One region of the Lysobacter sp. K5869 genome, then DNA from elsewhere that is predicted to be linked to it. Evidence: predicted binding sites of a transcription regulator. Region 1 holds the regulator's gene; the other holds the start of a gene.

Region 1 (19,042 bases):
TTCTTCCAACCCCAACGCCAGCAGCAGCGGCGCGAACGCGGGGTCGCCGGCCATTTCGCCGCACACCGCGACCGGTTTGCCGCGCGCCTTGCCCAGCTTGATGACGTCGCGGATCACCCGCAGCACCGCCGGATGCAGCGGCGTGTACAAGTCGGCGAGCGCTTCGTTGTTGCGGTCCACGGCGAGCAGGTACTGGACCAGATCGTTGGTGCCGATGGACAGGAAATCCACCGTGCCGATGAAGGCGGGCAAGGCCAGCGCCGCGGCCGGCACTTCGATCATCGCGCCCAGCGGCACCCGCTCGGCGATCTCGTGGCCTTCGCGGCGCAGATCGATCGCGACCTTGTCGAGCAGCGTGCGCACCGTGCGTATTTCTTCGCTGGCGCTGACCATCGGCACCAGCACCCGCACCGGGCCGTAGCCCGAGGCGCGCAGGATCGCGCGCAATTGGGTTTCCAGCAGGCCCTCGCGCGCCATCGACAGGCGCACGCCGCGCACGCCGAGCGCCGGGTTGGGTTCGTCGCGCAGCGCCAGCCCGGTCTTGTCGGCCTTGTCCGCGCCCAGATCGAGGGTGCGGATGGTGACGCTGCGGCCGGTCATGCCCAGCACCACGTCGCGGTAGACGCGGAACTGTTCGTCTTCGTCCGGCAGCTCGTTGCGTTGCAGGAACAGGAATTCGGTGCGGTACAGGCCGACGCCGGCGGCGCCGAGCGCGTGCGCCTCGGCCACGTCCTCGCGCGATTCGGCGTTGGCGTAGAGCTTGATGTCGACGCCGTCGCGGGTGATGGTCGGCTCGCGCCGCAGCCGGTGCAGCTGCTTGCGCTCGCGCGCCAGCTCGCGCACCCGCGCGCGGTGCGTGCGCAGGTCGGCGGCGTCGGGTTCCAGGATCACCGCGCCGGTGGCGCCGTCGACCACGATCGCGTCGCCGTCGTTGATCTTCAGCAGCGCCTGCGAGGCGCCCACCACCAGCGGCAGGTGCAGGCTGCGCGCCAGGATCGCGCTGTGCGACAGCGCGCTGCCGGCGGCGGTGACGATGGCCATCACCCCTTGCGCCTGCAATTGCGCGAGTTCGGCGGGAGCGACGTTGTCGGCGATGAGAATCTCGCCGGCCACGCCTTGGGTGTCGTGATCGCGCCGGTGCAGCGCCGCGTGGATGCGGCCGATGACCTGGTCGATGTCGTCGACGCGGCTGCGGAAATACGCGTCGTCCATCGCCTCGAACACCGAGGCGATGCGGTCGCGCTGCAGGCGCAGCGCGTAATCGGCGGCGTAGTGGCCGGTGCGGATCAGTTCGTCCAGGCCTTGCAGCAGTTCGGGGTCGTCCAGCAGCAGGGTGTGCAGGTCGAGGAACTCGCCGACCTCGTGCGCCAGCGCGCCGTGCAAGCGCTCGCGCAGCACGTGGATCTCGCCGCGCACGGTGTCGATGGCCGCGTGCAGCCGCGCCAGCTCGCTGTCGACCTGATCGCGGCCGATGCGTTCTTCCGCGACTTCCAGCGCGTGCGGCAAGCGCACCCGCGCGCGGCCGAGCGCGTTGCCGCGGGAAGCGCCGACTCCTTGGAATTCCTGCCGCATCCGCGCCTCCGGCCTCAGCTGTCTTCGTCGAAACGGCGGTCGAACAGGGCGACGACGGCGTCGGCCGCGTTGGCCTCGTCCTCGCCCTCGACGCGCAGTTTGACGTGGGTGCCTTGGCCGGCGGCGAGCAGCATCACGCCCATGATGCTCTTGGCGTTGACCTCGCGGCCCTTGGCGGTGAGCGTGGCGTTGCTGCGGAAGGCCGACAGCACCTGCACCAGCTTGGCGGTGGCGCGGGCGTGCAGGCCCAGTCGGTTGGAGACGGTGAGTTCGCGTTCGATCATGTCGGGGTCCTCAGGCAATGGTCAAACGCAGCGTGCGCGGACGGCGGAGTGCGGACGTCGGAATGCGGTACGGCGGCTTGCGTCATGCGATGTTCGGGCTTCCTGTCGCGGCGGCGATGCGCCGCGGGGTTCATGCGTCGTCGTGCAGCACGCCGTTGCGGGCGCCGGCCGCGGCGACCGCGGGCAATTGGTCCAGTTCCAGTTCGGCGTAGTTCATCACCCGCAGCAGCATCGGCAGGTTCAGCGCCGAGACCCGCCGCACCGGCGTGCCGAGCCGGGCCACGCGCGCGGCGAGGTTGCTCGGCGAGGCGCCGTACAGATCGGTCAGCACCAGCACGCCGTCGCCGCCGTCGACCCGGCGCAGCGCGGCGCTGGCCTGCGGCAGCAGCTGGTCGAGGTCGGCGTCGAAAGGCACTTCGAACGCTTCGGCGCGCAGCGGTAGCGGGTTCAACAGACGGCCGGCGACCTGCAGCATCGCGCTGCCGACTCCGGTGTGGGTGATGAGAAGGACGCCTACGGACATGCCGTCAACTTAACAGAGCACGGTGACAGGCCGGAAGCGCCCGAACGGTCGATCGGCGTTCGGGATCGGCGCGGTCGGGACGGTCGGGCGCGGGCGATGTGCGTTGGGAACGCGGTCCGGCGTAGGTGGATGCGCCCCGGGCGGACGTTGCGCGGCGTGCGGGATGGGGGATGCGCGGCGGCGCGCGCGCAGACGCTGCGGCCGGCGCGGGACGAGCGGCGCGCGCATGTTGCGGCGCGGCGCACGCGGCCGGCGCGTGCGCCGCATCGCGAAGTGCGCGGGGAGGCGGCGCTAACGAAGGGCTGCCGGTGGGCGGCGGTGCGAACGAACGGGCCGTTCGTCGGCCGCAGCGCGAACGAAAAGGCCGCCCGAGGGCGGCGGTGCGAATGAAAGAGTCGCCAAGGGCGGTGGCGCGAATGAAAGGGCCGCCCAGGGCGGCGGTGCGAATGAAAGGGCCGCCCGAGGGCGGCCCGTGCGGGGAGCCGGCGCTTACGGCTTCGGCGGCGACTCGGTCTTGCCCTTGTCCTGGTTCGCCGGCGGTTCGGTCGCGGCCGGGTCGGCCGGCGGCGTATCGCTGGGCGGGGTGTCCGTCGGCGGCGGCATGTTGGCGGCCGGCGCGACGTCGGTGGCGGGCGGCGCGGCGTCCGCCGGCGGCGTGGTGTCGGCGGGCGCGGCCGGCGCGGGGCCGGCCGCCGGCTCCGGCGGCGGGGTCTGCTCGGGCTGCTTGCAGGCGCCGAGCAAGGCCGCGGCGAACGCGGCGCTCAACGCCAGGGCCAGCGAACGCGGTCGCAGGGCGGTGCGGGTGGCGGGGTGGCTCATGTCGATCCTTTGCTGACCGGGTCAGCGCGGTGGGTGAAAGGCCTCGGCGTGCCGTGGGTCAGCGGTCGTCGCTGCGTTTGTTCTGGCCGGCCTGGTATTCCGACAGCGAGATGAAACCGTCGCGGTCGAGATCGTGGACGGCGAAGCTGCCGGCCAGGCGCGCGTCCATCGCGGCCTCGTCGCGGCTGATCTTCTGATCGCCGTTGGCGTCGAGTTCGCTGAAGCGCGCCGGGCCGATGGCGTCGCTCGGCGGCGGCGTGCGCGAATCGCCTTGGGTGTCGTGCACCGGCGGTTCGGTGCGTTGCATCGGTGCGGTGCGGTCGGCGGTGTGCGGCGTGGTTTGCGATTGCGCGAACGCGGCCGACGGCGCGGCGGCGGCGATCAAGGCCAGCGTCAGCGGGGCGAGCGTGCGGATCATGGCGGTCATGTCGCGGCTCCGAATGGGGACAGGCAGCGGAGCGCGGGATGCGCGTGGCGCGCGGCTCCGGTGCGGTTCCGAAGCTACGGGGGCGCGTGCAAGGGTTGCGGTACAAAAATGGGAAAATTTCGTAATGCGCCGCGGTTTTTCGCATGAAGCGGCGATGTGGGTTCACGTGCGGGCGTGGTGCGCGCAGGTTGCGCGCGTGTCGCGCGGGAGGCGGCGGCGAGGCGTCGCTTGCGTCGTAAGCGTGGTTGCGCGGTCGCGACTTGCGTCGCTCCTACAGGGAGCGGGCGCAAGTGCGACGAGGTGAAGCGTGCGGTGGCGCGGCGTTCGCGGAAACCGCGCGGTCAGTCGAGTTCGCGATGATGCACCGCGACTTCGTTCCAGCCGCGCAGGCGCGCGTGTTCGGCCATGCGTTCGGCCAGATAGACCGAGCGATGGCGTCCGCCGGTGCAGCCGAAGGCGATGGTGGCGTAGCTGCGGGTGCTGTCGCCTTGCAGGCGCGGCAGCCATGTATCGAGGAACTGGCCGACCTGTTCGACGTAGAGCTGCACGTCGGCCTGGGTTTCCAGGTAATCGCGCACGCCGGCGTCGCGGCCGGAGAGCGGGCGCAGCGCCGGGTTCCAGTGCGGGTTGGGCAGGGCGCGCGCGTCGAACACGAAGTCGGCGTCGGCCGGCACGCCGCGGCGGTAGGCGAAGGATTCGAACAGCAGCGACATGCCCGCTTCCACGCCCAGGCCGAACTCGGTGATGACGTGGCGGCGCAGCTGATGGATGTTGAATTCGCTGGTGTCGACGATGGCGTCGGCGATTTGCCGCAGCGGCTTGAGCACCTGCCGTTCCAGCGAGATCGCGTCGGCCAGGGCGAGGCCGAACTGGCTCAGCGGATGGCGCCGGCGGGTGTCGGCGTAGCGCTTGAGCAGCACCGAGTCGCTGGACTCGAAGAACACCAGCCGCGGATCGGCGCCGAGCGCGCCGACCGCCGACAGCCACTCGGGGATGTTGGCCAGATCGCTGTGGCGGTTGCGCACGTCGATGCCGACCGCGAGCTTGGTCGGCATGCCGTCTTCGGCCTTGATCACGTTCTGCACGAACTGCGGCAGCAACTCGGCCGGCAGGTTGTCGACGCAGTAGAACCCCAGGTCCTCGAAGGTGTTCAGCGCCACCGACTTGCCCGAACCGGACATGCCGCTGACGATCACCAGAGTGAAGCCGGTGGTTTCGGCCGCGTTGCCGGGCGTCGCGCCGGCCTGATGGGACTCCACGCCGCTCACGATTCTCCGCGCTCCAGAAAGTTGCTGTGCCGGGCGATGAACGCCGCGGCGGGGTCGAGGCCTTTCATGCGCAGGCTGTGCAAGCGCGTGGCGGCTTCGGTGAGCACCGCGAGGTTGCGGCCGGGCATGACCGGCAGGGTGATCATCGGCACGTCCAGGTCGAGCACGCGGCGCAGGCTGGTGTCGCCGGTCAGGCGCTCGATGCCGGTGGCCTTGGGCTCGCTCATCGGCTTGGTCAGATGCACGATCAAGCGCAGGTACTTGTTGTTCTTGACCGCGGTGTCGCCGAACATCTGGCGGATGTTGAGCACGCCCAGGCCGCGCACTTCGAGCAGGTCCTGGAGCATTTCCGGGCAGGTGCCGTCGAGCACGTCCGGCGCGATCTGGGTGAATTCGGGCGCGTCGTCGGCGACCAAGCGATGCCCGCGCGTCACCAACTCCAGCGCCAGCTCGCTCTTGCCCGAGCCCGATTCGCCGGTGATCAGCACGCCGATGGAGTAGATCTCCATGAACACGCCGTGCAGGGTGATCTGCGGCGCCAGCGCGCGCGCCAGGTGGTATTGCAGGTGATTGAGCAGTTCGTGCCCGCGCCGCGGCGACACCCACAGCGGCGTGTCGCTTTCCTCCGCGGCGATGCGCAGGTCCTCGGGGCAGGGCTGGTCCTTGCTGATGACCAGCGCCAGCGGGCGGAACTGGATGATCTTCTCGATGGTTTCCCAGCGCAGCCGCGAATCCAGGCCGTCGAGCCAGGTCAGCTCCTCGGTGCCGAGGATCTGCACTTTGTTGGGATAGATCGCGTTGAGATAGCCCGCCAGCGACGGCCGCCGCGCGACGGTATTGACCGCCTCGACCAGACGCCCCTCGCCGCGTTGGCCCGCCAACCAGCGCAGCGCCAGCTTGTCGCGCTGCTGCTCGAAGAGTTCGCCTGCGCGGATGCTTTTGCTCATGGGGATGAGAGTTTACGGGGTTTGGGGGCGGGCGCGGGTCGCAGCGGGAATTGAGGAGCGGGAATGAGGAGCGGGGTTGGGGAACTGGGGCTCTGCGCGGCTGCAAGGACGCCGGGTGCTGGGAATGGAAAGCGCAAACGACAAGCGGGATCAGGAAAACAGGACTTGCCGCAGCTTTCAGACAAGCCGCGCTCCCCAGTTCCCTAATCCCGCTCCTTGTTCCCGCTGTTCTGTTCCCGCTCCTGCCCTCACGCCGCATTACAGCGACAGCGCTCCAGCAACCGCTGACTCAACTCCGCCGCATCCGTCGCGCTGCGCAGGCAATCGCGGAAGTCGGGGTCGGCGAAGCGCTCGGCCAGTTCGGCCAGCAACTGCAGGTGCTGCTGCACGTGGTGTTCCGGCACGGCCATGGCCAGGACCAGATCGACCGGTTCGCCGTCGGCGGCGCCGAAATCGACCGGCCGGGCCAGACGCAGGAACGCCCCGCAGCCGGTTTCCAGCAGCGGCGAGCGTCCGTGGGGAATGGCCACGCCGTGGCCGATGGCGGTGCTGGCGAGGCGTTCGCGTTCGCGCAGGCCGGCGTCGAGCGCGGCGGCGGTGCGCGGGTCGCCGCCGGAGAGCAGGCGGGCGGCGGTTTCGAGCACCGCGTTGCGATCGCCGGGGTTTCCGAGGATCGCAACGCGCTCCGCGCTCAACAGGTCGTAAAGCGGCATGACGGCTGGGGTGTGGCTTGCGTTGCTTGGCTGGCGCGGAGTTTACGCCATGAACTCAGGTGAGTTCCCCATTGCGGGCCAGGCTCTCGCCGCGGTGGTGGTCGACCAGCTTGCTCTTGTGCTTCATCAGCAGGCGGTCGAGCTTGTCGGCGAGCAGGTCGATGGCGGCGTACATGTCCACCGCCGCCGCATCGCAATGCAGGGTGCGGCCGGCGAGATTGAGGGTGGCTTCGGCTCGATGGTCGGGCTTGTCGAGGCTGAGCTGGGTGCGGACGTCGAAAGGTTGGTCGAAGTGGCGTTGCAGTCGGGCCAGCTTGGATTCCACGTAGTCGCGCAGGGCTACGGTGACTTCGATCTGCTGGCCGTGGGTTTCGATACGCATCGGGGACCTCCTTCACGTCGCGGATGAATGCAGAACTTGCATGGCTCTCTGAGCCATTCGAGAGGTTCCGCCCGGCCTTACCGGACCGAAACGGAACCGGGTGACGCCCTGGCCGTAACCAGGGAGTCCAGCATCGCACGCTGGGCCGCCGGCGCAAGGGGCCGGCTTCGTGCTTTGGTCGTAGGCGCGCGCGAAGGCCTTGATCGGCCAAGGGTTTTTCGACTGTGTAAAGTTTTTGCAATGGCGATGGGCGCAATCGGCATAAGCCGCGGCGCGGTCGCGCACGGGGCTGAGAGGCTCGGTTCAGACAGCGCCGCCGGGGGGGCGCTCAGGCCATGCGCACGCGGTCCTGCGAGGACGGGATGCTCATCGCCTCGCGGTACTTGGCGACGGTGCGCCGCGCCACCGGCACGCCGGTGGCCTTGAGGGTCTCGGCCAGGCGCGCGTCGGACAGCGGCTTGCGCGGGTTCTCGGCCTCGATCAGGCGCCGGATCATGGCCTGGATCGCGGTGCTGGAGGCCTCGCCGCCGGCGCCGGTCTCGATGCCGGAGGCGAAGAACGCCCGCAGCGGCACGGTGCCGCGCGGGGTGCGCGCGTACTTGCGCGCGATCGCGCGCGAGACGGTGGATTCGTGCAGGCCGACTTCGTTGGCGACCTCGCGCAGGGTCAGCGGGCGCAGCGCGCTGTCGCCGAATTCCAGGAACGCGGCCTGTTGCTTGAGCAGGCAACGCGCCACTTTCAGCAAGGTGTCGCCGCGCGCTTCCAGGCTCTTGAGCAGCCAGCGCGCTTCTTGCAGATGCCCGCGCAGATAGCTCGCGTCGGAGGCGCTGGCGTGGCGGATCATGCCTTCGTAGCCGCGGTGGATGCTGATGCGCGGGCGCATCGCCTCCGACAGCGCGACCCGCCACAGCCCTTGCTGGCGCCAGATCACCACATCCGGGGTGACGTAGGTATCGGTGGAGATCGCGCCCATCTGCGCGCCGGGGCGCGGGTCGAGCGAGCGCAGCAACTGCACCGCGACGTCGACCTCGGCCGGATCGAGCTTGAGTTCGGCGGCCAGCCCGGGCACGCCGACGCGCGGCAGGCGTTCGAGCGGGCCGGCGACGATCTGCAGCGCGAGCTGCTTGCCCGGGGTGTCGTTGGACAGCGTGCCCAGCTGCAGGCTCAGGCATTCGCTGAGCGAACGCGCGCCGGTGCCGACCGGGTCGAAGCGCTGCACCTGATGCAGCACGGTCATGACTTCGTCTTCGCCGACGCTGAGCTCCGGCGCCAGCGAATCGGCGATGGCCTGCAGCGGTTCGCGCAGGTAGCCGTCGTCGTCGATGGCTTCGATGATGGCCACGCCGATGCTGCGGTCGCGCGGCGACAGCGGGCTCAGGTGCAACTGCCACAGCAGGTGGTCGAGCAGGGTCTCGGCGTCGGCGACCTGTTCGGCCGCGGGCGAATCGTCGTCGTGGTCGGACGGGCCGACCCGCTCGTACCAGGTCTCGCCGTCGTCCATCGTCCACTCCGGCTCGGGCGTGGCGTCGGACGGATGCGCGCTCTCGCCGTTGCCGTCCTCGGACGAGGAGGACGAGGTGACGGTGGAGGCGTGGATGGGCTCGCCGGAGTCGCCCGGCTCGGGCGGCGCCGGCTCGGTCCAGTCCAGCAGCGGATTGCTTTCCACCGCGCTCGCCAGTTCGGCTTCCAGCTCGACCGCCGAGAGTTGCAGCAGGCGGATCGCCTGCCGCAATTGCGGCGTCATCACCAGCTGTTGTCCGAGAGAGGCTTGGAGGCGGGGCTTCATGATCGAGGAGGGACGCGACCGGTTGGGCGGCCGCCCGCCGAAGGGCGGGGGGCCGGAGTCGCGCATCGCGGGCGTCGCCTCACGCCCGGAGCCGCTCGAGACGTACAGCCGGCTCGAGGTTACAGACGGAAGGAGTCGCCCAGATACACGCGACGGACATCGGGATTGGCCAGCAGCGCGTCCGGAGCCCCCTGCGCGAGCACGCCGCCGTCGTTCAGGATATACGCACGATCGCAAATGCCCAAGGTTTCGCGCACGTTGTGGTCGGTGATGAGGACCCCGATCCCGCGATTCTTGAGGTGGCGCACGATTCGCTGGATCTCGCCGACCGAGATCGGGTCGACGCCGGCGAAGGGTTCGTCGAGCAGCATCAGCCGCGGCCGGGCTGCGAGGGCGCGGGCGATTTCCACGCGCCGGCGTTCGCCGCCGGACAGGCTGGCGCCGAGCTGATCGGCGACGTGGCCGATCTGCAGCTCGTCCATCAGGCTGGCTTGCTCGCGCTCGATGCCGGCGCGGTCGAGATCCTCGCGCAGCTCCAGCACCAGACGCAGGTTGTCGGCGACGCTGAGCTTGCGGAACACGGACGGTTCCTGCGGCAGATAGCCCACGCCGTACTTGGCGCGCGCGTACATCGGCTCGCTGGTGATGTCCTTGCCGTCGAGCACGATCTGCCCGGCGTCGGCGGGGACCAGGCCGACGATCATGTAGAAGCAGGTGGTCTTGCCGGCGCCGTTGGGGCCGAGCAGGCCGACCACTTCGCCGGCGTCGAGGGTGAGGCCGAAATCGCGCACCACCTCGCGCTGGCGGTACGCCTTGCGCAGGCCTTGGGCGACCAGCATCAGCCGCCTCCCTTCTTGGCGGGCTTGGCCGGCGCGGGCTTGGGCGCGGCCGGCTTCGGCGCGGGCGCGGCGGACGCGTCCTTGTTCTTGGGCTGCAGCTGCATCGACACGCGGCCGCCGGTGCCGCCGCTTTCGATCTGGCCCGACTTCATGTTGTAGACGATGCGCTCGCTCTTGATCGTGTCGCCGGCCTTGTCGACGAAGGCGTTGCCGGTGAGCACGACGGTGTCCTTGTTCACGTCGTAGTCGATCTTGTTGGCGCGGCCGTTGAACGGCGAGCCGTCGTCGAGCTCTTGCTTGATCGTGGCCTGATTGCCGGTCAGCTGGACGGTGCTGAGCTCCCCGCCGGCGCGGCGGATGTCGGCCTTGGCGGCGTTGATGAGCAGCGTGCCCTGCACGGCCTTGACGTTGCCGGTGAGGATGCACGGGCCGTCGTCGGCGGTCGAGCAGCTGCTGGAATCGGCGTCGACGTTCATCGGCTGATTGCGGTCGGACGAGCGCGCGTGCGCGGCCATGGCCGGCGCCAGCAGCGCGGCGAGCAGGCACAGGGCCGGCAGATTAGCGGGCTTTCGCTTCATAGCGCGCCTTGACGTTGGATTTGAGGGTGAGGTTCTTGGTCTCGAGATCGGCGTCCAGACCCAGACCGCTCAGTATAGTGCCGGGCTGGACCATGTTGACCGCGACCGCCGAGGTGGCCTTGTTGGTGTCCGGGAACACGTTCAGTTCCTCGGTGGCGATGTTGATCGGCTTGCCGTCGGCGTTGGTGCTGTCGGCCTTGACCTGTCCGCGCAGGCGCACTTCGTCGCCTTCGGCGTTGACCCAGCCGCGCTGCGAGCGCACTTCCCACGGGCCGCCGTTGCTGCCCGGCTTGGCCGGGATCTGGAACAGCGGCGTGGCCACGTCCATGGTCTTGTCGGCCGGGTTGCGGGTCAGCTTCGGCGCCTTGAGGGTGAAGGATTCGCGGCCGTCCTTGTCGAGCACGACCACGTTGAAATCGGTCAGCACGTAATCCGGGCGCGACTCCGACGCGGTCGTCGTCGGCTTGTCGCGCTGCGACCACCATGCCCAGCCGGTGAGCGCGGCGGCGGCGAGCAAAATCACCGTGGAGAGGAAGCGCCAGTTCATCCCAAGGCTCCGGCCAGGACCGCGTCGGCGTGGCCTTGCGCGCCCAGCAGCAGATCGCACAGCTCGCGCGCCGCGCCTTCGCCGCCGCGCGCGTGGGTGCGCCAGTGCACGCGCTCGCGCACCCACGGGTGCGCGTTGGCCGGCGCGACCGCGAGACCGACGTGCGGAAGGATGCGCAGGTCGGCGAGGTCGTCGCCCATGAAGGCGACTTGCTCGAGCGTCAGCGACAGGCTTTCGGCGATCTGCTTCACGCACACCAGCTTGTCTTTGACGTCGCCGTGCGAACTCGCGCCGAGCTCGGCGGCGCGATGCGCGGCGATCGCGCCGCCGCGCGCGGTGACGAAATGCACCGCGATGCCGTGCTTGCGCAACAGCGCCAAGCCCTGGCCGTCCTGGACGTGGAAGCTCTTGAACTCGCGTCCGCTCTCGTCGTACGTCAGCCGCCCGTCGGTGAGCGTGCCGTCGACATCGAAGCAGGCCAGCCGGATGCGCGCGGCGCGCTCGCGGATGTCGGCGGGGTAGTCGTTTAGGTGGCTGTAGGGCACGGGAGAAGGGGAATGAAGGGAATGAAGGGAATTAGGGGAATGGTCGGTGCGTAGCGGGAGGATGGGACGAAGCGAAGCGCGAACCTGCGGAGGCTGCGGAACGGCCGCGCGCATCGCGCTCGCCATTCCCCTTGTTCCCAGTTCCCTTCATTCCCCGCTTCGCTCTTAAACCACCCGCGCTCGCAACAAGTCGTGAATATTGAGCGCTCCGACCACGCGGCGTTCAGTATCCACGACCAGCACGCCGCTGATCTTGTGGGTTTCCATGAGCTGCGCGGCTTCGACCGCGAGCGCGTCGGCGCCGATGGTCTTGGGCGAACGGGTCATGACTTCCTCGATCCGGGTCGAACGCAGGTCCACGCCCGGATCGTCGAGGGTGCGGCGCAAGTCGCCGTCGGTGTACAGGCCGATCAGGCGGTCGTCGCCGTCGACCACCGCGGTCATGCCCAGGCGCTTGCGGCTCATCTCCACCAGCGCTTCGCTGACGCTGGCGTCGGCGCCGATGCGCGGCACCTCGTCGCCGGCGTGCATGATGTCGGTGATGTGCAGCAGCAGGCGGCGACCGAGCGCGCCGGCCGGGTGCGAACGGGCGAAGTCGTCGGCGGTGAAGCCGCGCGCTTCCAGCAAGGCCACCGCCAATGCATCGCCCATCGCCAGCGAGGCGGTGGTGCTGGAGGTCGGCGCCAGATCCAGCGGGCAGGCTTCGGCCGGCACGCTGACGTCGAGATGGATGTCGGATTCGCGCGCCAGGGTCGATTGCGGCCGCCCGGTCATCGCGATCACCGCGTTGCCTTGGCGCTTGAGCACCGGCAGCAGCATCAGCACTTCGTCGCTTTCGCCGGAGTAGGACAGGGCCAGGACCACGTCGGCGTCGGTGATCATGCCCAGGTCGCCGTGGCCGGCTTCGCCCGGATGGACGTAGAAGGCCGGGGTGCCGGTCGAAGCCAGGGTCGCGGCGATCTTGCGCGCGATGTGGCCGGACTTGCCCATGCCGGTGCAGACCACGCGCCCGCTGGCGGCGAGGATGCGCTGGCAGGCGCGGGTGAAATCGCCGTCGATGCGCTCGCCGACCGCGGCCAGCGCCTGCCCCTCGATCGCGAACACCCGCCGTCCGCTCTCGGCCAGGCCGGCCTCGGACCCGGCGGGGATCGTGGCGTTCGGGGCGCGGGCGGGGACGGACTGGGTCATGAGGCGAGGGCGATCCTGGGGGCGGATTGGAAGCCGGCGCGGCCGTGGGCGGCCTTTGCGGGCGGCCGTGGAAACGCTCGTTGCGGCGGCCGGCATTCCGGCAGCCGGGGCTTTCGGCTAGGCTAGCCGCCAATTCTAAGCGGTTCGTCCGCCCCGCGCCGTCCCTGCCGGCACATCCGCCGTTGCCGGGCCTTTCCTATTCAGCCCGCACGGCCCGACGCCGTGCCCGGCCCGGTCCAGCGCCGGAGCGGGCAGGACGCCGCCGACATCCCCTTCCCATCGCCAGCCGGCCGGGCGCCGGCCGCTCCAGCCCAGAGGTTTCCGCCGTGAACGCCGACATCATCCGCTCCCTGATCGAACAAGGCCTGCCCGGCGCGCAAGCGCAGGTGCGCGGCGACGACGGCGTGCACTTCGAGGCCACCGTGGTCGCCGAGGCCTTCCGCGGCAAGCTGCCGCTGGCCCGCCACCGCCTGGTCTACGCGACCCTGGGCGAGCGCATGGGCGGCGAAATCCACGCCCTGGCGCTGAAGACCCTGACCCCGGAAGAAGCCGCCAAGGCTTGATCCGGCGGGCGACTTCACCGTCGCCTCACCCATCCGGGCGCGCCTGCTTCTACCATGGGCGCCCCGCGATCCGCTTAGGCGGTCGCGTCGCGGCGGCGACGCCGCTCACGCTATCTTCTGTCCGGCGGCGGCCCGCGCGAGCGCGGCGGCGCCGGTCTTTGCGATCCCTCTCTTTCGACTTCAGCGAACCCGTCAATGCAAAAAATCGTGGTGGAAGGCGGCCAGCCGCTCAACGGCGAGGTCCAGATCTCCGGCGCCAAGAACGCCGTCCTGCCGATCCTGTGCGCGACCTTGCTCGCCGATGGACCGGTGACCATCCGCAACGTGCCGCGCCTGCACGACGTGCTGACCACGGCCAAGCTGCTGGGCGAACTCGGCGCCGGCGTGGTCAGCGAAGGCTCGCAGATCACCGTCGACCCGACCACGGTCAACAGCCACGTCGCGCCGTACGAACTGGTCAAGACCATGCGCGCCTCGGTGCTGGTGCTGGGCCCGCTGCTGGCCAAGTACGGCGAGGCCGAAGTCTCGCTGCCCGGCGGCTGCGCGATCGGTTCGCGTCCGGTCGACCAGCACATCAAGGGTCTGCAGGCGCTCGGCGCGGAGATCGTGGTCGAGAACGGCTACATCAAGGCGCAGCGCCGCGGCCGCCTCAAGGGCGCGCGCTTCGTGTTCGACGTGGTGACCGTCACCGGCACCGAGAACGTGCTCATGGCGGCGGTGCTGGCCGAAGGCACCAGCGTGCTGGAGAACGCGGCGATGGAGCCGGAGGTGGTCGATCTGGCCGATTGCCTCAACGCCCTGGGCGCGCGCATCGAGAACGCCGGCAGCGGCCGCATCGTCGTGCACGGCGTCGAAAAACTGCACGGCGGCAGCCACGACGTGCTGCCCGACCGCATCGAAACCGGCACTTTCCTGGTCGCCGCGGCGATGACCGGCGGCCGCGTCGTCGTCACCGGCAGCCGCGCCGACACGCTGGATTCGGTGCTCGACAAGCTGCGCGACGCGGGCGCGCAGATCGAGGTCGACGGCGACCGCATCACCTTGGACATGGGCGGCCGCCGCGCGCGCGCGGTGGATCTGGTGACCGCGCCGTACCCGGCGTTCCCCACCGACATGCAGGCGCAGTTCATGGCGCTCAACTGCACCGCCGAGGGCGCCGGCGTCATCAACGAGACGATCTTCGAAAACCGCTTCATGCACGTCAACGAACTGCTGCGCCTGGGCGCGGACATCCGCGTCGACGGCCACACCGCGGTGGTGCGCGGGGTGAGCAAGCTCAGCGGCGCGCCGGTGATGGCGACCGACCTGCGCGCTTCGGCCTCGCTGATCCTGGCCGGTCTGGTGGCGCAGGGCGAGACCACAATCGACCGCATCTACCACCTCGACCGCGGCTACGAGAACATCGAGAAGAAGCTGTCGGGGCTGGGGGCGAAGATCCGTCGGATCGATTGAGCGCCTGACGACGCGACGTTGCAGGACGATCGAGAAGAGCCCCGCATCCGCGGGGCTTTTCGTTTTCCCTCTCCCGCTTGCGGGAGAGGGGCAGGGTGAGGGCGCTTTTGCTTGCGGACCTTGCCGTTCGAGCCATAAAGCATTCGCGCCTGCGGCACTCATTTCCCTCACCCCCCAGCCCTTCCCGCAAGCGGGAGAGGGAGCAAGAGCGCAGCGCGGGATGCGTCAGCGGCGAGCGGAAACGAAAAGCCCCGCATTCGCGGGGCTTTTCGTTCCCTTCCCGGCTTGCGGGAAAGGGTTGGGGCGAGGGCGCTGCGTATCGCGGCGAAAGGCTCAGCGCACCGCCTGCACCCGCAGGTCGATCGCGTCGCTGCCGTTGTCGCGCTGCAGGATGCGCACCGGCACCGGCACGTCGGCGACGACCCAGGCGATGGTTTCCTTGTCGCCGTTCTTGCTCGACACCTTGGTCGCCTGCTGCGACTTGCCGCCCACGCTGATCGTTTCCTTGCCGACCACGCTGTAGCTCAGTTCCTTGACCCGGCCGCCGTCTACCATGCGGTAGCTCATCGGCTTGCCGGCGGTGGCGTCGCGCACGATCGCCAGATTGACCAGCAGCGCGTCGAGGTCGCCGTTCTGCAGCTTGATCGGGCCGGCGCGGTCGCCCTTGACGTCGCCGCTCCAGGTGGCCACGCCGCGGCTCCAGTCGTAGCTGGCGGTGACGCTCTTCTTCTTGGTCAGCACCTTGCTCGAGTCGTTGCCGCTGAGCGGGCGCAGCTTGCCGCCGGCTTCGTCGAAGGTGGTGGACTGGCGGACCTCGGCCAGCGGGCTGGTGATCGACAGTTCGTACTTCCAGCGGTTGCCGTCGGCCTGGGAGACGGTCATGCGGCCCGCGCCCTGCATGCCCATGTAGCTGGCCGAATAGTCGGCGCTGAAGGGCTTCACCGCGAGCGCCGGCGCGCTGAACGCGGCCAGGGCGCCGGCCAAGGCGGCCATGCGGAAAACGTTCGGAAGCTTAGCGGTCATCATTGTTCGTTGACTCCTTTGTATTCGACCAGACGAAGATCGTACGTGTCCTGGCCGTCTTCGCGCTGCAAGATGCGGACCGGGGTGGGGACGCCGTCCACAACCCAGATCGAGGTTTCCTCGTTGCCGCTCTGCACGCGGTTGACGCGCATCGCGTTGAAGCTCATGTCGTCGATCTTGACGCCTTCGAGCTCCTGCTGCACCACATATTGGTGCGGGCGGGCGCGGCCGGAATCGACGAATCGGTAACTCAGCGTTTTGCCGGGCTGGGCGTCGCGGACCACGGCGAGGTTGATCAGCAGCCCGCTCATGTCGCCGTCCTGCAGCGGGATCGGCTTGCGCCGGTGTTCCTTGACGTCGCCGCTCCACTGCGCGCTGTGCTGGGCCCAGTCGTACTCGCCGTTGATGATGCGCTTGGAAAACAGCACCTTGCGCACCATGGTCTGGCTCAGCGGGCGGTAGGCGTCGCCGACCAGATCGAACACCGTGGTCTGCTGCGCGGCGGCGCCGGCCAGGCTCAGCATGCCGTGCTCGGCGCGCATGTCCAGGTCGATGCGCCAGTGGCCGGCCTCGGGCTTGACCTGCATGGTGGCGTCGCCGAGGGCCTTGCCGCCGTTGAACACCTGGTAGTTGGCCACGAACGGTTCCAGCGCCAGCGCGCTGGTGGGCGCGGCCGCGCCGGTCAGCGCGGCCAGCAGCAGGGGCAGGAAGGGCTTCATGACGACGCGGGCGGATCCTGGTGCGCGAAGCGCGGAGGGAAGGGGGCGGTGCGGTCGTTGTGCGCGCGGCCCGAAGCGCCGCGCCGGGCGCGGTGTCAGACCGCCGCGCCGCTGTCCGGTTCGGTCAGACGGCCGGCGAAATCTAAACGCAGCGGCGTAAATAGCGGATGACCGTCGACCTGCACGGTTGCGCCGTGTTCAGCCAGCCGACCCGAGACCGCCAAACGCATCACTGCCAGCAGCAGCGGGTGTTCCACACCGAGTACGCGTTCGGCCAGCAGTTCGGGCGTATCGCCGGTGTTCACCGGCACCACGGCCTGCGCGATCACCGCGCCGGCGTCGAGTTCGGGGATGACGAAATGCACGCTCGCGCCGTGCTCGCGGTCGCCGGCTTCGATCGCCCGCGCGTGGGTGTGCAGGCCGCGGTACTTGGGCAGCAGCGAGGGGTGAATGTTGATCGTGCGGCCGCGGAAGCGCTCGACGAAGGCGGCGCCGAGGATGCGCAGATAGCCGGCGCACAGGATCCAGTCCGGGCGCACGGCGGCGACGGCCTGCGCGAGGTCGGCGTCGAAGGCGTCGCGGGTGGGGTAGGTCTTGGCCGCGGCCGACCAGCGCCGGTCCGGCGCGACCCGCTGCAGCGCGGCCGCGGCGGGCTTGTCGGAGAACACCCCGACCACCTCGCCGTCCAGCGTGCCGGCGGCGATCGCGTCGAGCACGGCCTGCAGGTTGCTGCCGCGGCCCGATGCGAGGACGGCGATGCGGGGAAGCGGCTGGGGCATTGCGGGCGGCGGGTTGGGAGCGGTGCGGCATTTTAGGCGATCCGGGGGATCGCGGTGGGGCGATGGGGAAAGGCGACGTCAAAATGGGTTCCGGCTTGCGCCGGAATGACGGTGAGGGGGAGGACGCAGGTCCTCGGCAATGACGGTGAGGAGGAGGCAGGTCCTCGGCATCGGCGGATCGCGTCGCCCCACCCCTCCGTCATTCCGGCGCAAGCCGGAACCCATTTTGATTTTCGCCGCCCTCCAAGCCGCGGCGCCGTTGCCTGCAACGACGCCGCCGCGCTCGCTCAGAACTGCGCGTCCACCGACAAGAACCACTGCCGCGGCGCGCCGGTCAGCAGGGTCTGGAACGTGCCCTGCGGGTCGTAATCGCGGAAGCCGTTGCTGCCGAGCGTGGCGATGTAGGTCTTGTCGAGCAGGTTGTAGACGTTGAGCCCGACCCGCAGCGACTTGATCTGGCCGAGATCGCGCTTCTGCCAGCTCACCCCCGCGTCCCACAGCCAGAACGCGTCGGTGCCGGCGTCGTTGCTGTAGGTGTAGTAGCGCTTGCCGGTGTACTTGCCGCCCAACCGCAGTTCGACCTCGCCGATGCCGTAGCTCAGTTCGGTCGCGAACAACTGCTTCGGCGTGTCGACCATCTGCTTGCCGCGCACCTCCACCAACTTGCCGCCGGTGACGTAATTCGAGCGGTACTGCGAATCGTTGTACGCATAGCTGGTCAGCCAGCGCAGGTGTTCGTTCGGCGTCCACACGAACGCGACTTCGCCGCCGAGCGTGCGCGCCTTGCCGACGTTGGCGAACTGGTTCGGGCAACTGACCACGCCGGGGCAGGGCACGATCACCAACTGGCGGTCGTCGAAGTTCACGCCGTACAGCGTGGTGGAAAGTTGGTAATGCTCGTCGCCGTAGCGCCAGCCCAGTTCCAGGGTCTTGGACTGCTCGGGCTTGGCGGTGGCGCGGCTGAGGTCGAACGAGGCCTGGGTCAGCGACCACGCGCCGTTGACGCCGGGGCGGAACGCGGCCTGATTCTCGGCGTAGTTGGCGAACACGTCGCTGCGCTCGTTCAACTGCCACGACGCGCCGAGCTGCGGCAGGAAGCCGTCGCGCGCGCTCAGGCGCCCGCCGGCGCGGCCGGCGACGACGACCGTGCCGTCGGTGACCACGTCCTGGCCCTTGAAACCGGCGTTGACGGTCAGGCGTTCGTCGAAGAAGCGCATCGTGTCCTGCAGATACCACTGGCGGGTGCGGGTGTCGAAGCGCTGGCGGAACAGGCGCTGGGCGAACTCGCTGCGGTCGAAGAAGCGCTGATCATCGATGGGGCCGGCGATGTTGACGAAGCTGCGGCCGGCGCCGTGCACGCTGTCCTCCAGCCACACGCCGCCTTCCAGCGTGTGGTTGCCGACGGCGTAGCTCAGCCGCGCGTTGAAGCCGCTGCGTTCGATGTCGTAGCTGGTGATGCGCAGCGCCATCGGAATCGTCGGCGAACTGATGTAGGGCGTGAACCAGTGGCCCTGGCCTTCGTTGCGGTGGTAATAGCCGGTGGCGTTGAGGCGCAGCGCGTCGCTGAGGTCGAATTCGCCCGACAGCGCGGCCAGATCGTCGTTGCGCAGGCCGCGCGCGAGGTAGTACGCGTCGTCCTTGGTCTTGACGCAGCCGCTGAAGCGGCCGTTGGCGGCGTCGAGCGCGCGCTGCCAGTCCGGCGCGTAGTTGTCCCAGTCGTAGCCGCAGCGGCGGATCAGGTCGAGCGAGAGGTCCGGGTCGTCGGTTTCGTTGCGGCGCGAGTTCGACAGCCACAGCGCGACGCGGCCCTTGTCCCACTGGTACACGGCCTTGCCGTTGAACTGCTGCTGTTCCTGCACGCCCGCGCCTTTCCAGCGGTCGGCCTCGTTGCGCATGCCCGAGACGTAGGCGCTGAAGCCGCCGAGGTCGCCGGTGTCCACGCGCACGAAGCTGCGCAGGGTGGCGTTGTCGCCGAACGCGAATCCTGCGCGCGCGCCGAACTCGGCGGCCGGGTCGGAGGAATGCAGCAGCAACGCGCCGCCGAGGTTGCTGGTGGAGGGAATGCGCAGCGCGCCGGCGCCTTGCGCC
Region 2 (3,880 bases), 2.7 Mb from region 1:
ATCGTCGAAAATGAAGGGGCCCTTCAAACCCGACCAATAAAGCACGAGCGTGGCGAGTGCCGCGATGTAGAAGAGGATGCGCGTTTGGCTGGCGGACATGGGCGACCGTAAGTTCATTGCAGCGGAATTCGAGTTGCTTGCCAAAAAAAGAACCCCGGCGAGCCGGGGTTCTTATAGCATCCATATGCGGGTGTCGGGATCACTTCCTGCATTCGGCGGGAAGTTGCGACTTCGGCACGCCGTTGAGCTCCTTGCACTCCCACTCCACTCGGCCGCTTCCTTCGCCGGGAGTGAGTTCGATCTTCGCGGCTTTTCCGCCCGTGTTGCGGGTGGTCAGCGTCAGCACGCCCTTGTCGCCAACATCGATGGAGGCGCAGTACTTGCTCGCAACGAATTTGTATCCGGTGCTGCTGGGCGTGATGAGGGCCAGTTGGCCGATGTCCTGCGCCGATTCGCTGACCGCGATCTTGGCGCCGGCGGCGGCATACAGGCACTCCGCGTTTTTGGTTCGGATCGAGTAGTCCTGATAGGCCGGCAGCGCGATGGCTATCAGCAAGCCGAGGATCGCGATCACGATCATCAGTTCGATCAGGGTGAAGCCTGATTGATGTTTCATAGGGATACCCCCGGAAGCGCCAGTGCGATGAACCTTGGAACGGTCGGATCGTCAGGGGGGTGATCCGTTACTGCAAAAAAAGGCGTGGTGGGGCTTCTCCGCCGCCCTTTAGCAGAAACCCCGGCGAACCGGGGTTTCTGGTGTAGCTCACGCTGTCGGGCAGCGTATTAGCCGCGGCACTCGGCCGGCAGCTGCGACTTCTTGGAACCGTTGGTTTCCTTGCAGGTCCAGTCGATGCGACCGGCGCTGAAAGCCGGGGTCAGATCGAACTTCGCCATCTTGTCGGCGCCAGTGGCCTGGGCTTCGGTCTGGATCACGCCGTTGGCGGCGATCTTGACGTCCTTGCAGTAGTCGCTGGCCTTGAACTCATAGCCGGTGATCGACTGGGAGGTGATGGCGGCGAGCGAGCCACGGTCCTGAGCGGTTTCGGACACGGCCAGCTTGGCGGCGGCGGCGACGTTCAGGCACTCGGCGTTCTTGGTGCGGACGGTGTAGTCCTGGTAGGCCGGCAGAGCGATGGCGATCAGGATGCCGAGGATCGCGATGACGATCATCAGTTCGATCAGGGTAAAGCCTTGCTGCTTCTTCATGGTGTATCCCCTAGGAGTGTTGGTTGCTTCACGTGCCAGCGAGCGTCGGCTTTCGATCCATCGAAGGTGCCTGGCGAGCTGTCCGTGCACGTAAGGACTACGCACAACCCGTGCCAAGTAGTGGCGCATATGGCACTGGCCAGGAAACTGCTAGGGCAGTCACGCATCGAGGCTGGGTAAGGGTGAGTGAGGTGACGTTTTGGGTCAGTCCGGGGGAGGTTCTGGTGACCAAAAACGTCAGATTGGAAGATGCCCCCTCGAAAATGTGATGTTCACCGAAAATTCTCCGGGGGCAGCTTTTGCGACGAGCCTCGCGAAGGCGCTTGTCGGGAATTGGCGGCTGAATGGGGTGGGAGAGTGGCGCCTGCGAGAGCTGGCCTGGGAAGGGCCGTTGTGCGTCGGTGTGGACGCAAACGCTTGGCCTGGAAATAGGGGGGCGGCGGCGTCGGTGTTCACCGAGCGGCCTGGTCCGATCCGGTCGTGAAGGCGTTGCAGGCCCTTGAATGCCGTATCGGGGCGATGCCGCCACTGCCGGGCGGACCGCTCTATCGAATAATGAGAGGCCGGATGCGTCCTGCGTGCCCAGTGCGGCACGTCATGCGGTCTTGCGAGAGAACGGCGAACTGCGTGCGTTGCGTGTCGCTGCGTTCCTCATGTCGCTATCGGTGCCGCTCAGCCGCGTCGTGGCGGCTCGAACAGGTTTGCGGTGAATCTTTGTTCTCGTGCCGTATCGAGTCCCAGGTTTCCATTGCTCGATCGACTCTTTCGCCGGAAACACAAAGCGCCGGCTCTCGCGAGCCGGCGCTTTGTGTTTCCGGCGCCGATACCTGGGGCATCGGCACCGATCGATAGAGAACGACTTGAGCGAGTCGCCGAGAATTAGCCCCTGCACTCGGCCGGCAGCTGCGACTTCTTGGCGCCGCCGGTGTCGGTGCACTTCCAATCGATGCGGCCTGCGCTGAAGGTCGGCTCGAGCTTGAACTTGGCCTCCGTGGTAGCGCCGGTCTTCTGAGCCTCGGTGGTGATGACGCCATCCTTGATGATCGCGACATTCTTGCAGTACTTGCTGGGCGCGAACTGATAGCCGGTGACGGACTGGGTGGTGATGGCGGCCAGCGAGCCACGGTCCTGAGCCGTTTCGGACACGGCCAGCTTGGCGGCCGCCGCGATGTTCAAGCACTCGGCGTTCTTGGTGCGGACGGTGTAGTCCTGATACGCCGGCAACGCGATGGCGATCAGGATGCCGAGAATCGCGATGACGATCATCAGTTCGATCAGGGTGAAGCCTTGCTGCTTGTTCATGGTGTTTCCCCTAAGTGGTGTCGGAGGTTGCGGGTGCCGGCAGCGCAATGACCGCGGGAATTCGGCGGCCATGCGAAGCGCTGGTCCAACACGGGCTACGCAGGCCTCGTGCCAATTCGAAGGGGCATGGAGTAAGTGAGCAAAGAGTGCTGCTGTGGATGCGCATTCGATGCGTCTGTTGCCGGTGCAAGGAGTTGCCGCGACTTCTGCGAGAACGTCGACGTGCACTAGAATGAATTCATGGCACTAAATGTGCGGTTACAAATCCGTATTCAAGACACGGATTCTCTGTCGGCTGGGTAGCGCGATTCGCGCTGCGACGATCTCGATCCTCCTCCTCGCGCAGTGGTTGCCGGCGATCCGCGATGTGGTCGAAACGGATATCCGTAAGCGCGAGCGCTCGAAGCGGGTACGACCGTGCGGCGTCTGCCCACCGCTGTCGATCAGGCAGTGAGAGCGTCGAGTCGATCCGCGGACGGTATCGACCGCCGGGGCGCAACGCCGGCAACGACTCGTTACTGCGGACCGGGGCCGGCGATGTCGGCACGCTTGCCCCAGCGCCAAGTCCACCGCCACGGCAAACAAAAACGCCGGCCCTCGCGGACCGGCGTTTCTTCGTACTAATAAGACCGCCAGCGCCGCGCGCATCGCGCGGCCGGCCGCCGCCTCAATCGATCCCGAGCTTCTTGAGCTTGTACCGCAACGCCCGGAACGTAATCCCCAGCGCCGCCGCGGTGCGGGTCTTGTTGTAGCGGTTTTCCTGCAGCGCCTGCTGGATCGCGGCGCGTTCGATCTCTTCGATATACGAAGGCAGGGCGCTGGTGGCGGTGTCGCGCGGGCTGATCGTGCGCGGGTCGACGGCGCCGGGTGGGGCCGGCGGTTGGCCCGGGGCTGCCGCCGCGGGCGCGACGCCGGCCGGGGCGGTCTGGGTGGCCAGACGCGGCAGGCGCAGGTCGCTGGCGCTCAGGGTCTCGCCTTCGGCCAGGGCCAGCGCGCGTTCGAGGATGTTCTCGAGTTCGCGCACGTTGCCGGGGAAGGTGTAGGCGCGCAGCGCGTCCAGGGCGTCGTCGCCCAGGCGCGGCACGACCCGGCCCTGAGTGCCGGCGAGGCGGTGCAGGATCTTGGCGGCGAGGCCGGGCAGGTCGTCCAGGCGTTCGCGCAGCGGCGGCACGCGCAGTTCGATGACGTTGATGCGGTAGTACAAGTCCTGGCGGAAGCGGCCTTCGGCGACCAGCGCGGCCAGATCCTTGTGCGTGGCCGAGAGGATGCGCACGTCGACCGTGACTTCGGCCTGGGCGCCGACCGGGCGGATCGACTTCTCCTGGATCGCGCGCAGCAGCTTGACCTGCATCGCCAGCGGCAGCTCGGCCAC

Evidence for each region. Region 1 encodes sigma-54, which starts transcription at its own class of promoters, with help from an activator protein. Its sites were predicted from a motif close to TGGCACGNGCNTTGC; they were not measured.
Region 2: J5226_RS09755 (prepilin-type N-terminal cleavage/methylation domain-containing protein) is a predicted target of sigma-54. The motif match lies at 2,608-2,622, and genes of this name have one in related genera.

The regions. Positions count from the first base shown of each region.
Region 1 is NZ_CP072597.1:5,526,958-5,545,999, reverse strand. It holds gene ptsP (phosphoenolpyruvate--protein phosphotransferase) at 1-1,572, opposite strand, end outside; gene J5226_RS23555 (HPr family phosphocarrier protein) at 1,587-1,856, opposite strand; gene J5226_RS23550 (PTS sugar transporter subunit IIA) at 1,987-2,379, opposite strand; gene J5226_RS23545 (hypothetical protein) at 2,869-3,198, opposite strand; gene J5226_RS23540 (hypothetical protein) at 3,257-3,625, opposite strand; gene rapZ (RNase adapter RapZ) at 3,967-4,821, opposite strand; gene hprK (HPr(Ser) kinase/phosphatase) at 4,890-5,840, opposite strand; gene J5226_RS23525 (PTS sugar transporter subunit IIA) at 6,089-6,553, opposite strand; gene raiA (ribosome-associated translation inhibitor RaiA) at 6,609-6,935, opposite strand; gene J5226_RS23515 (RNA polymerase factor sigma-54) at 7,264-8,721, opposite strand; gene lptB (LPS export ABC transporter ATP-binding protein) at 8,841-9,560, opposite strand; gene lptA (lipopolysaccharide transport periplasmic protein LptA) at 9,560-10,138, opposite strand; gene lptC (LPS export ABC transporter periplasmic protein LptC) at 10,119-10,685, opposite strand; gene J5226_RS23495 (HAD hydrolase family protein) at 10,682-11,230, opposite strand; gene J5226_RS23490 (KpsF/GutQ family sugar-phosphate isomerase) at 11,396-12,418, opposite strand; gene J5226_RS23485 (BolA/IbaG family iron-sulfur metabolism protein) at 12,745-12,981, shown strand; gene murA (UDP-N-acetylglucosamine 1-carboxyvinyltransferase) at 13,177-14,433, shown strand; gene J5226_RS23475 (DUF3108 domain-containing protein) at 14,767-15,456, opposite strand; gene J5226_RS23470 (DUF3108 domain-containing protein) at 15,456-16,175, opposite strand; gene purN (phosphoribosylglycinamide formyltransferase) at 16,271-16,954, opposite strand; gene J5226_RS23460 (TonB-dependent receptor) at 17,242-19,042, opposite strand, start outside.
Region 2 is NZ_CP072597.1:2,258,626-2,262,505, forward strand. It holds gene J5226_RS09740 (tetratricopeptide repeat protein) at 1-99, opposite strand, end outside; gene J5226_RS09745 (pilin) at 200-616, opposite strand; gene J5226_RS09750 (prepilin-type N-terminal cleavage/methylation domain-containing protein) at 784-1,206, opposite strand; gene J5226_RS09755 (prepilin-type N-terminal cleavage/methylation domain-containing protein) at 2,086-2,508, opposite strand; gene J5226_RS09760 (sigma-54 dependent transcriptional regulator) at 3,176-3,880, opposite strand, start outside.